Regions from separate parts of the Bradyrhizobium sp. ISRA464 genome, predicted to be linked through region 2. Evidence: riboswitches for the same ligand, from Rfam matches in the RefSeq annotation. Region 2 holds a riboswitch; the other holds the start of a gene.

Region 1 (4,419 bases), 1.2 Mb from region 2:
TCGCAATGGCACTGGACTTGCAGTAACGGAAGCATGTTCCGCGACGACATCGTCGTCGGGCTGCCCACCGTGTGCAGGCATGCGCCGGCAAACGCCGGCGCGCCGTACTCGTAACGTGCGTTCTCTGCGGAGTGCCCCGTAAAACCGTCTGCCGATCCGCCGGCCGGCCTGCTCGCGACGCGACTCATATTTTTTGTCTCCGGATTCGGCTTCTCGGCCTGGGCGCCTCTGGTGCCGCTCACCAAGGAGCGCCTTGCGGTCGATCATCGCGTGCTTGGTCTGCTGCTGCTCTGCCTCGGCATGGGGTCCCTCTTCGCCATGCCTTTGACCGCTTTGTCGGGGGCGCGCTACGGCACCAGGCGCACTATTCTTGTAGGTGGACTTGGCCTTGCGCTGACCCTGCCATGGCTCGCTATCGCCAGTACACCTCTGAAACTCGGGGCGGTGCTGCTTGCCTTTGGCGCTTCACTCGGCTCAATCAATGTAGCCATGAACGTTCAAGCGGCCGAAGTAGAGCGAGCAGCCGGCCGCCCATTGATGTCCACCTTTCACGCACAGTTCAGCATCGGCGAATTGTCGGGCGCTGGCGCCCTGACAGCCTTGCTCTCGCTGCGGATTGACTCGTTTGCTTCGACGCTGGCTTGTTCGGCGCTAATGATAGTTGCGATTTTGTCGGCATGGCCGCGGTTGCTTGCGACACGTCGCACGCCGTCAGAGCCACTGCTTGTCTTGCCTCATCGCAGCGTATTGCTGATAGCGGTGCTTGCGGCCATCACCTTCCTTGTCGAAGGCGCGATGATCGACTGGAGCGCCTTATTTCTCATTGACAGAGGTCTTGTGGCGCAAGAGCATGGCGGGTTCGGTTATATGTTGTTTTCCATCGCGATGACCGCAGGCCGTCTCGCCGGAGATGCCCTCGTGATCAGAATCGGAGACCGCGCCACACTGATGTTCGGACCTGTGCCGATCATGATCGGTTTTGTGGCCCTGCTGGCCGCGCCGGTGGCTGCGATTGCCATGGCGGGTTTGCTGCTTATCGGATTGGGTGCATCGAATATCGTGCCGGTGTTATGCCGCCGTGCTGGCAAGCAGAAGGTGATGCCGGCAGGTTTGGCGATCGCAGCCGTCACGACGGCGGGTTACGCCGGTATCCTCGTCGGTCCAGCTGGCGTCGGGCTCGTTGCACACATGGCTGGGCTGCCTTTTGCTCTCGCGATACTAGGAGCACTCATGTGCATCGTCACGCTGTCGGCCCGGACTGTGACGGCCAACCCTCGCTGATTGTTGGAGAAGGACATGTAGGCCTTCTGCCAAGCGGTTGCGCACGGTTGGCACCCATCACCGCCACTCGGGGGTAGCAACATAGCGAGGACGCTGCGAAAGAGAACGGTTATGGCCAAGAAGCACTGTCGCAGAATGGCCGTTGGTCCAGCGGCCTGAAATACATAGCAAACGCAGTGCTGGTCCGTTCGACATCGATGGGGGCGCCCAGCACGGCAAAAGCGAGATTGATTGATAGTGCCAAGATCTTCCATGCCTTCCAGAGCATATTCGCACGTCTCGGCGCACACGGCCGACGGGATAGATACGTTACCGGGAGCTGCTTACCGGCCCAGCCGCTCGAACCACTTTGCCCGGGATGGGCAAGCTGATTTGACCCACAGCTTCCAAGGGTGACGGTCCCGCAAGGCGGATCTTGCTAAGTTGTCGAGAGATTCACATGTCGAAGATGCTAGTAAAGGCTACCGACTGGTAGCTCGGTCGAAGCCGATCTGTCGCGTGCCATCGGCTGCAGGCAAAATGCGACCCCGATGTACTCGCGCGTGCAGAGACCAGGGCCGAGTTCGAAGCGAGCACTGCCCGGCACACTCATCGCGCAAAGGGGGCTTTAGATCGCGATCGTCGCGATGGAGCCACACCTACAGACTTGTTGAGCGGAGCCGCAGAAGGATGCCGTGCCAAGAGGTTGACGGAACGCTGCTTGTTCGGATAACTGATTTTCGTCGAGGTTCTCCGGAGCGCACTGATCCGGAGCTAAGAGGGAAGCCGGTCGAATGCCGGCGCTGCCCCCGCAACTGTAAGCGGCGAGCCGCTGTCCAATAAAGTCACTGAAACCGCTTGGTTTCGGGAAGGCCGGACAGCAGCGATGACCCGCAAGCCAGGAGACCTGCCCCGACAACATATTCGTCCGCGGGCGGGGTGTCCCGGTGGTGCGCCAAGCAATTGCCGCTTCGGCGGCTTTTCCTGCACGCAATCGCCATGACCTCTGCCCCAAACCAGGGGTTAGAGCTATGTCCGTCCTTTCACTTCCCGTTGCTACACTTGGTACGCCACGCATCGGTCCGCGCCGTGAACTCAAATTCGCGCTCGAAAGCTACTGGACCGGGAAGTCCACCGAAGCGCAGCTGCTTGAAGCGGCAGCTGGACTGCGCACTGCTAACTGGGCGCGGCAGAAATCGCTCGGCGCGACCGTCATTCCGTCGAATGATTTCTCGCTTTACGATCATGTGCTCGACACCAGTGTGATGGTGGGCGCCATTCCGGATGTTTACGATTGCACCACAGGTCCTGTACCGCTCTACACCTACTTCGCTATGGCGCGCGGTGCGCCGAACGGTGAACTCGATGCGAGTTGCCCTCACTCCAATCCTGCACAGGGCGCGCCTGCGCAGGAGATGACGAAGTGGTTCGACACCAATTACCACTATATGGTCCCTGAATTTCACAAGGGGCAGATCTTCAGGCTTTCTTCTCGAAAGCCGATTGAGGAATATGAGGAGGCAAAGGGGCTTGGTTACCAGACGCGTCCCGTGCTGATTGGCCCAGTGACCTTCCTGAAGCTTGGCAAGAGCGCAGATCCTTCATTCAATCCATTGTCGCTGTTGGATCGACTGCTGCCGGTCTATGTCGACGTTCTTCGTGAGCTGGTCGCGCGCGGCGCAGAATGGGTTCAGCTCGATGAGCCCTGTCTGGTCTTGGACCTCGACGAAATATCCCGCAAAGCCTTGCTTCGTACCTATACCTATTTTGCTAGGGAGATACCTGCTCTTAAAATCATGCTGGCGACCTACTTTGGGACCATCGGCGGTAATCTCGATACGGCCTTGGCTTTGCCGGTTTCCGGGCTCCACGTCGACTTGGTAAGGGGGGCAGACCCGCTGAACGCGATCGTCGCTGGGATTCGCAACGATCTCGTTCTCTCACTGGGGGTCGTCGATGGGCGCAACGTTTGGCGCTCCAACCTTTCAGCGCTGGTCGATCAGCTGGCGCCCACCGTGGCAAAACTCGGCACTGATCGCGTCCAGATCGCCCCCTCATGTTCGCTGCTCCATGTTCCAATCGACCTGGGGCTCGAAACCGATCTCGATTCCGATGTAAAGAGCTGGCTGGCTTTCTCGGTTCAGAAAATTAAGGAACTAGCGACCCTAGGAAGGGCGCTTGCTGGCGATCGTGCCGGCGTGGCCGATGTGCTCGCGGCATCAAAAAACGCGGCACTTGCACGCGAGCAATCGCCCAAGATCCACAATGCGGACGTCGCTGCGCGCATGGCTGCGATCGACCAAACCAAGCGCTACCGTTGCAGTCCTTTCGCAAAGCGCGCCGAGGCCCAGCGCGCGCGGTTTGCCTTGCCGACATTTCCCACGACGACCATTGGATCGTTTCCGCAAACCGCGGAAGTTCGCAATGCCCGCGCTTGCCATGCCAAAGGAGGGTTGAGCAACGCGCAGTACGAGCAGTTTCTCAGAGAGGAAACGGCGCGTGCGGTGCTATGGCAGGAGAATATCGGGCTCGATGTTCTCGTGCATGGTGAGTTCGAGCGCAATGACATGGTGCAGTATTTCGGCGAGCAGCTTTCCGGATTCGCCTTCACCAAGCACGGTTGGGTTCAGTCGTATGGCTCGCGCTACGTCCGTCCACCAATTCTGTTTGGGGATGTCTCGCGGTCGAAGCCGATGACGGTCGAATGGTGGCGATACGCGCAGTCGCTGACCAACAAGCCAATGAAGGCAATGTTGACTGGACCGGTGACGATTCTGAACTGGTCTTTTGTCCGTGACGATATTCGGCGAAGCGATGCCTGCCGCCAGCTTGCGGTTGCGATCCGCGATGAGGTGCTCGACCTTGAGGAGGCGGGAGCGACAATAATCCAGATAGACGAGGCCGCGTTGCGCGAAGGGTTGCCGTTACGCAAATCACAATGGAGGAGTTATCTCGATTGGGCCGTGGATAGCTTTCGCATCTGTTCGTCCGGTGCTGCCGACGAAACTCAGATTCATACGCACATGTGCTATTCCGAATTCAACGATATCATCGATGCGATTGCGGCGATGGACGCAGACGTCATTTCAATCGAGACGTCGCGCTCGAAGATGGAATTGCTCGACGCCTTCAAGAACTACAAATATCCGAACGAAATCG
Region 2 (4,419 bases):
GAGCCTGGCGTCGCCCGGAATGGCTTCGCCGGGACGCACCATCACGAGATCGACGCCCGGTTCGAGCTTGAGCGGATCGAGATCGTCGAAATTGGCGATGCGCGACAGCGCAAGAAACGCGATCTTGCACTGGCCGGGCTTGCGCGCCTCGCGGAGCCCAAACGCATCTTCGGCCGGAAGCTCGCCGGCGCGGACGAACCAGGGCAGCACGCCAAACCCGCGCCATGACGTGCGGGCCTCGATCAGCCGGTAGCCGTCGTCGAACAGCGTCGGGTCGCCACGAAACTTGTTGATGACGAAGCCGCAGATCATCGCGGCGTCCTCGGGATCGATCACCGCCTTGATGCCGACGAGCTGCGCAATGACGCCGCCGCGATCGATGTCGCCGATCAGCACGACCGGGACGTCGGCCTTGCGGGCAAAGCCCATATTCGCGATGTCGGCCTTGCGCAGGTTGACTTCCGCAGGACTGCCGGCCCCTTCGACCAGCACGAGATCGGCGCGATCCTTCAGCCGCGCGAAACTCTCCAGCACGGCATCCATCAATGAGGGCTTCATCGCGGCATATTCCCGGGCGCGCGCCGTTGCGACGCGCTTGCCCTGCACGATGATCTGGGCGCCGACATCGCTCTCCGGCTTCAGCAGCACCGGGTTCATGTCGGTATGCGGTTCGACGCCGGCGGCAAGTGCCTGCAGCGCCTGCGCGCGTCCGATCTCGCCGCCATCGACGGTGACGGCCGCGTTGTTCGACATGTTCTGCGGCTTGAACGGCAGCACGCGCAGGCCGCGTCGCTTGGCCGCGCGCGCCAAGCCCGCGACGATCAGCGACTTGCCGACGTCCGAGCCCGCCCCCTGGATCATCAATGTGCGCGCCATCGCCTTTGCGTGCCCGGCTATGCTGTCAGAACTCGACGCCCGGTTGGGCCTTGATGCCGGACCGGAACGGATGCTTCACAAGCGTCATCTCGGTGACGAGGTCGGCGATCTCGATCAACTCCTCCTTGGCGTTGCGCCCGGTGAGCACGACATGCGTCATCGGCGGCTTCGACGTCTTCAGAAAATCGACGACATCGGCGATCGCCAGATAATCGTAACGGAGCGCGATGTTGATCTCGTCGAGCACGACCATGCGCAAGCTTGGATCGGAAATCAGTTGCTTGGCCTTCTCCCAGCCGGCTTGCGCGGCGGCAATATCGCGCGCACGATCCTGCGTTTCCCAGGTGAAGCCTTCACCCATCGCGTGGAATTGACAGAGGTCGCCGAAATGCCCGGTCAGCAGGCGGCGTTCGCCGGTATCCCAGGCGCCCTTGATGAATTGCACGACCGCGCAGGGGAAACCGTGCGCCACGCAGCGGACGATCATGCCAAAGGCGGAGGATGATTTTCCCTTCCCGGCCCCGGTATGAACGATGATCAGTCCCTTCTCACCGCTCTTGGTAGCCATGATTCGATCACGGGCGACCTTCTTCTTGGCCATCTTGGCGGCATGGCGGGCATCCAGCGCAGCCTCGGAGCCGCCGGCTTCGTCCTCGGCGGCATCTCGTTCAGACATCATCTGACGTTCCTTCGGCTTGACAAGTTCCGGGCTTGGACGAATGGTGGGCCCTGCGTTGGTGCCTGTCCTACGACAGGCGAAGAGGGAATGCGATAGGGCTCAAGTCGGCCCAAAGCGCAGCCGCCCCCGCGACCGTGACCGGAGAGATGCCCAAAGCCACTGATTCCCAACGGAATCGGGAAGGCGGGGATCGAAGGGAAGCCCCCTGCTCCGCAAGCCGGGAGACCTGCCAGCGCGGCAGTTGAGACCAGCGGACGGGGTGTTCCGCGACGGGGAACGAACCTTTCCATCGATCGGTTCGTGTGCCTCATCGCCTCCCGCTGTCAATCAGGAAGGGCGATGAGCGTTACACTTCATGTCTGCATCACCTGCCGTGCCGGCCAGACGCTCGCGGAAGGTGAGACCACGCCCGGCGCGCGGCTGCATGCGGCGATTCTCGACGCCGGCGTGCCTGATGGCGTCAATCTGGTTCCAGTCGAATGCCTGTCGGCGTGCAGCCAGGGCTGCTCGGTCGCGCTCAGCGCGCCGGGACGATGGTCCTACGTCTATGGCCGCCTGTCCGCGGCCAATGCGACGGATGTGATCGCCGGTGCGTCCGCCTATGCCGCGGCACCCGACGGCATCGTGCCGTGGCGCAGCCGTCCGCAGATCTTTCGCAAGCAATCGCTCGCCCGCATTCCACCCATAGTCGTTGTGCCAGAGGCCGCAGAATGAACACGCTCACCAAGGTGCCCGTCACCGTTGTCACCGGCTTCCTCGGATCGGGCAAGACGACGCTGATCCAGCATCTGCTCAAAAACGCCAACGGCAAGAAGCTTGCGGTGCTGGTGAACGAGTTCGGCAGCGAAGGCGTCGATGGGGAGATCCTGAAATCCTGCGCCGATGCCAACTGCCCGAGCGAAAATATCGTCGAACTCGCCAATGGCTGCATCTGCTGCACCGTCGCCGACGATTTTATCCCGGCGATGGAGCAATTGCTCGCGCGCCGCGTGAGACCCGACCATATCGTGATCGAGACATCGGGGCTCGCTTTGCCGAAGCCGCTGCTGAAGGCGTTCGACTGGCCGGAGATCCGTTCGCGGATCACGGTCGATGGCGTGATCGCACTGGCCGATGCGGAGGCCGTTGCCGCCGGCCGCTTTGCGCCCGACCCGGCCGCGGTCGACGCGCAGCGCGCGGCTGACGACAATCTCGATCACGAGACGCCGCTGTCGGAGGTGTTCGAGGACCAGATCGCCTGCGCCGACATCGTGCTGCTGACCAAGGCGGATCTCGCCGGCTCCGAGGGCCTCGAAGCGGCCAGGCTGGCGATCGCAGCCGAAATGCCGCGGCAGGTGCCGATGTTGCCGGTCGTCGACGGCGCGGTCGACGCACGCGTGATCCTGGGTCTCGAGGCCGCTGCCGAAGACGACCTCGCGGCACGTCCGTCTCACCACGATGGCGAGGACGAGCACGAACACAATGATTTCAATTCCGTGGTGATCGACCTCCCGGAAGTTTCCGATGTCGATGCGCTGGTCGCATCGATCAAGGGACTGGCGCGCGAGCAGAATGTGCTGCGCGCCAAGGGCTATATCGCGATCGCGGGCAAGCCGATGCGCCTGCTGGTGCAATCGGTCGGCGAGCGCGTGAGGCATCAGTTCGACCTGGCTTGGGGCGTGCGGCCGAGGCAGTCGAAGCTGGTCGTAATCGGCGAACACGGCGATATCGATGAGGCCGCCATCAGGGCGCGACTTGGTGTCTGATGCACGTCGTCTTCCGCGAGAGCCGCGGTCTTGACGAGACCGCGACACCAAGGGACCTCGGCCAGGATCCGGCCGATCTCGTGGTGCTCTCGTTTTCCGACAGCGATCTTGCCGCGTTCGCATCCGGCTGGCGGCGCGGCTGCGGGTCGCTGCCGTCGTTGCGGCTCGCGAATCTGGCGGACCTGCGCCACCCCCTGTCGGTCGACACCTATATCGAACGGACATTGTCGCAGGCGCGCGGCATCCTCGTGCGCCTGATCGGGGGCGAACCCTACTGGTCATATGGGCTGGCCGCGCTGCATCGCCTGGCAAGAGAGCGCAACATCGCATTTGCGGTGCTGCCGGCGGATGGCCGGGATGACCTGCGGCTGGATGAATTCTCTACCCTGCCGGTCTCTACGCTGCGACGGCTCAAGGTGCTCTGCGACAAGGGCGGTCCCGTTGCGGCGCAGGCCGTGATCGCCCAGCTCGCGCTGGCGTCGGGGCTCTATGCCGGCCCGGTCGTCGGCGAGATCGATCTTCCGGAGATCGGAGTCTACGATCCCGGGCTCGGTGCCGTCGCGACGCTGCCGGCACCAGACAACCGGCCGCGGGCGCTGGTGACCTTCTATCGTTCCTATCTCGCGGCCGGCGACACGGCGCCGGTCGACGCGTTGATCGGCGCGCTGCGGCAGAAGGGCTTTGATGCTTACGGCGTGTTCGTCAGCTCGCTGAAGGCAGCGGGCGTCGCCGATTGGGTGCGCACCCAGTTTGCGCAGTGCCCTCCCGCCGCCATCGTCAACGCGACCGCCTTCTCCGCGGTCGGCGACGACGGTACGACGCCGTTCGATTCCGCATCCTGCCCGGTGTTCCAGGTCGCCCTGTCGACAGCGCGGCGCGACGATTGGGCGGAGTCACTTCGCGGTCTTTCCCCCGGCGATCTGGCGATGCACGTGGTGTTGCCGGAGGTCGACGGCCGCGTGTTTGCGGGCGTCGTGAGCTTCAAGTCTCCCGGCGAGCGCGATCCCGATCTCCAGTTTGCGCGTCTTGCGCACCGGCCGGACGACGAGCGTATCACCGCTGTGGCCGCGCGCGTCGCCGCCTGGCACCGGCTTGCGAATAAGCCGACGCACGAGAAAC

Evidence for each region. A riboswitch is a leader RNA that binds a small molecule or an ion and turns the genes downstream of it on or off. The one in region 2 is predicted to bind cobalamin.
Region 1: it holds a riboswitch for cobalamin, as region 2 does, so the genes downstream of both, metE (5-methyltetrahydropteroyltriglutamate--homocysteine S-methyltransferase) here and MTX19_RS37565 (DUF1636 domain-containing protein) in region 2, are expected to answer to the same signal.

Annotation. Positions count from the first base shown of each region.
Region 1 covers NZ_CP094526.1:6,936,020-6,940,438, reverse strand. Annotated here, with positions in the region: gene MTX19_RS32205 (MFS transporter) at 169-1,281, shown strand; cobalamin riboswitch at 1,990-2,190, shown strand; gene metE (5-methyltetrahydropteroyltriglutamate--homocysteine S-methyltransferase) at 2,292-4,419, shown strand, end outside.
Region 2 covers NZ_CP094526.1:8,106,688-8,111,106, forward strand. Annotated here, with positions in the region: gene MTX19_RS37555 (cobyric acid synthase) at 1-876, opposite strand, end outside; gene cobO (cob(I)yrinic acid a,c-diamide adenosyltransferase) at 902-1,552, opposite strand; cobalamin riboswitch at 1,595-1,804, shown strand; gene MTX19_RS37565 (DUF1636 domain-containing protein) at 1,895-2,269, shown strand; gene cobW (cobalamin biosynthesis protein CobW) at 2,266-3,300, shown strand; gene cobN (cobaltochelatase subunit CobN) at 3,300-4,419, shown strand, end outside.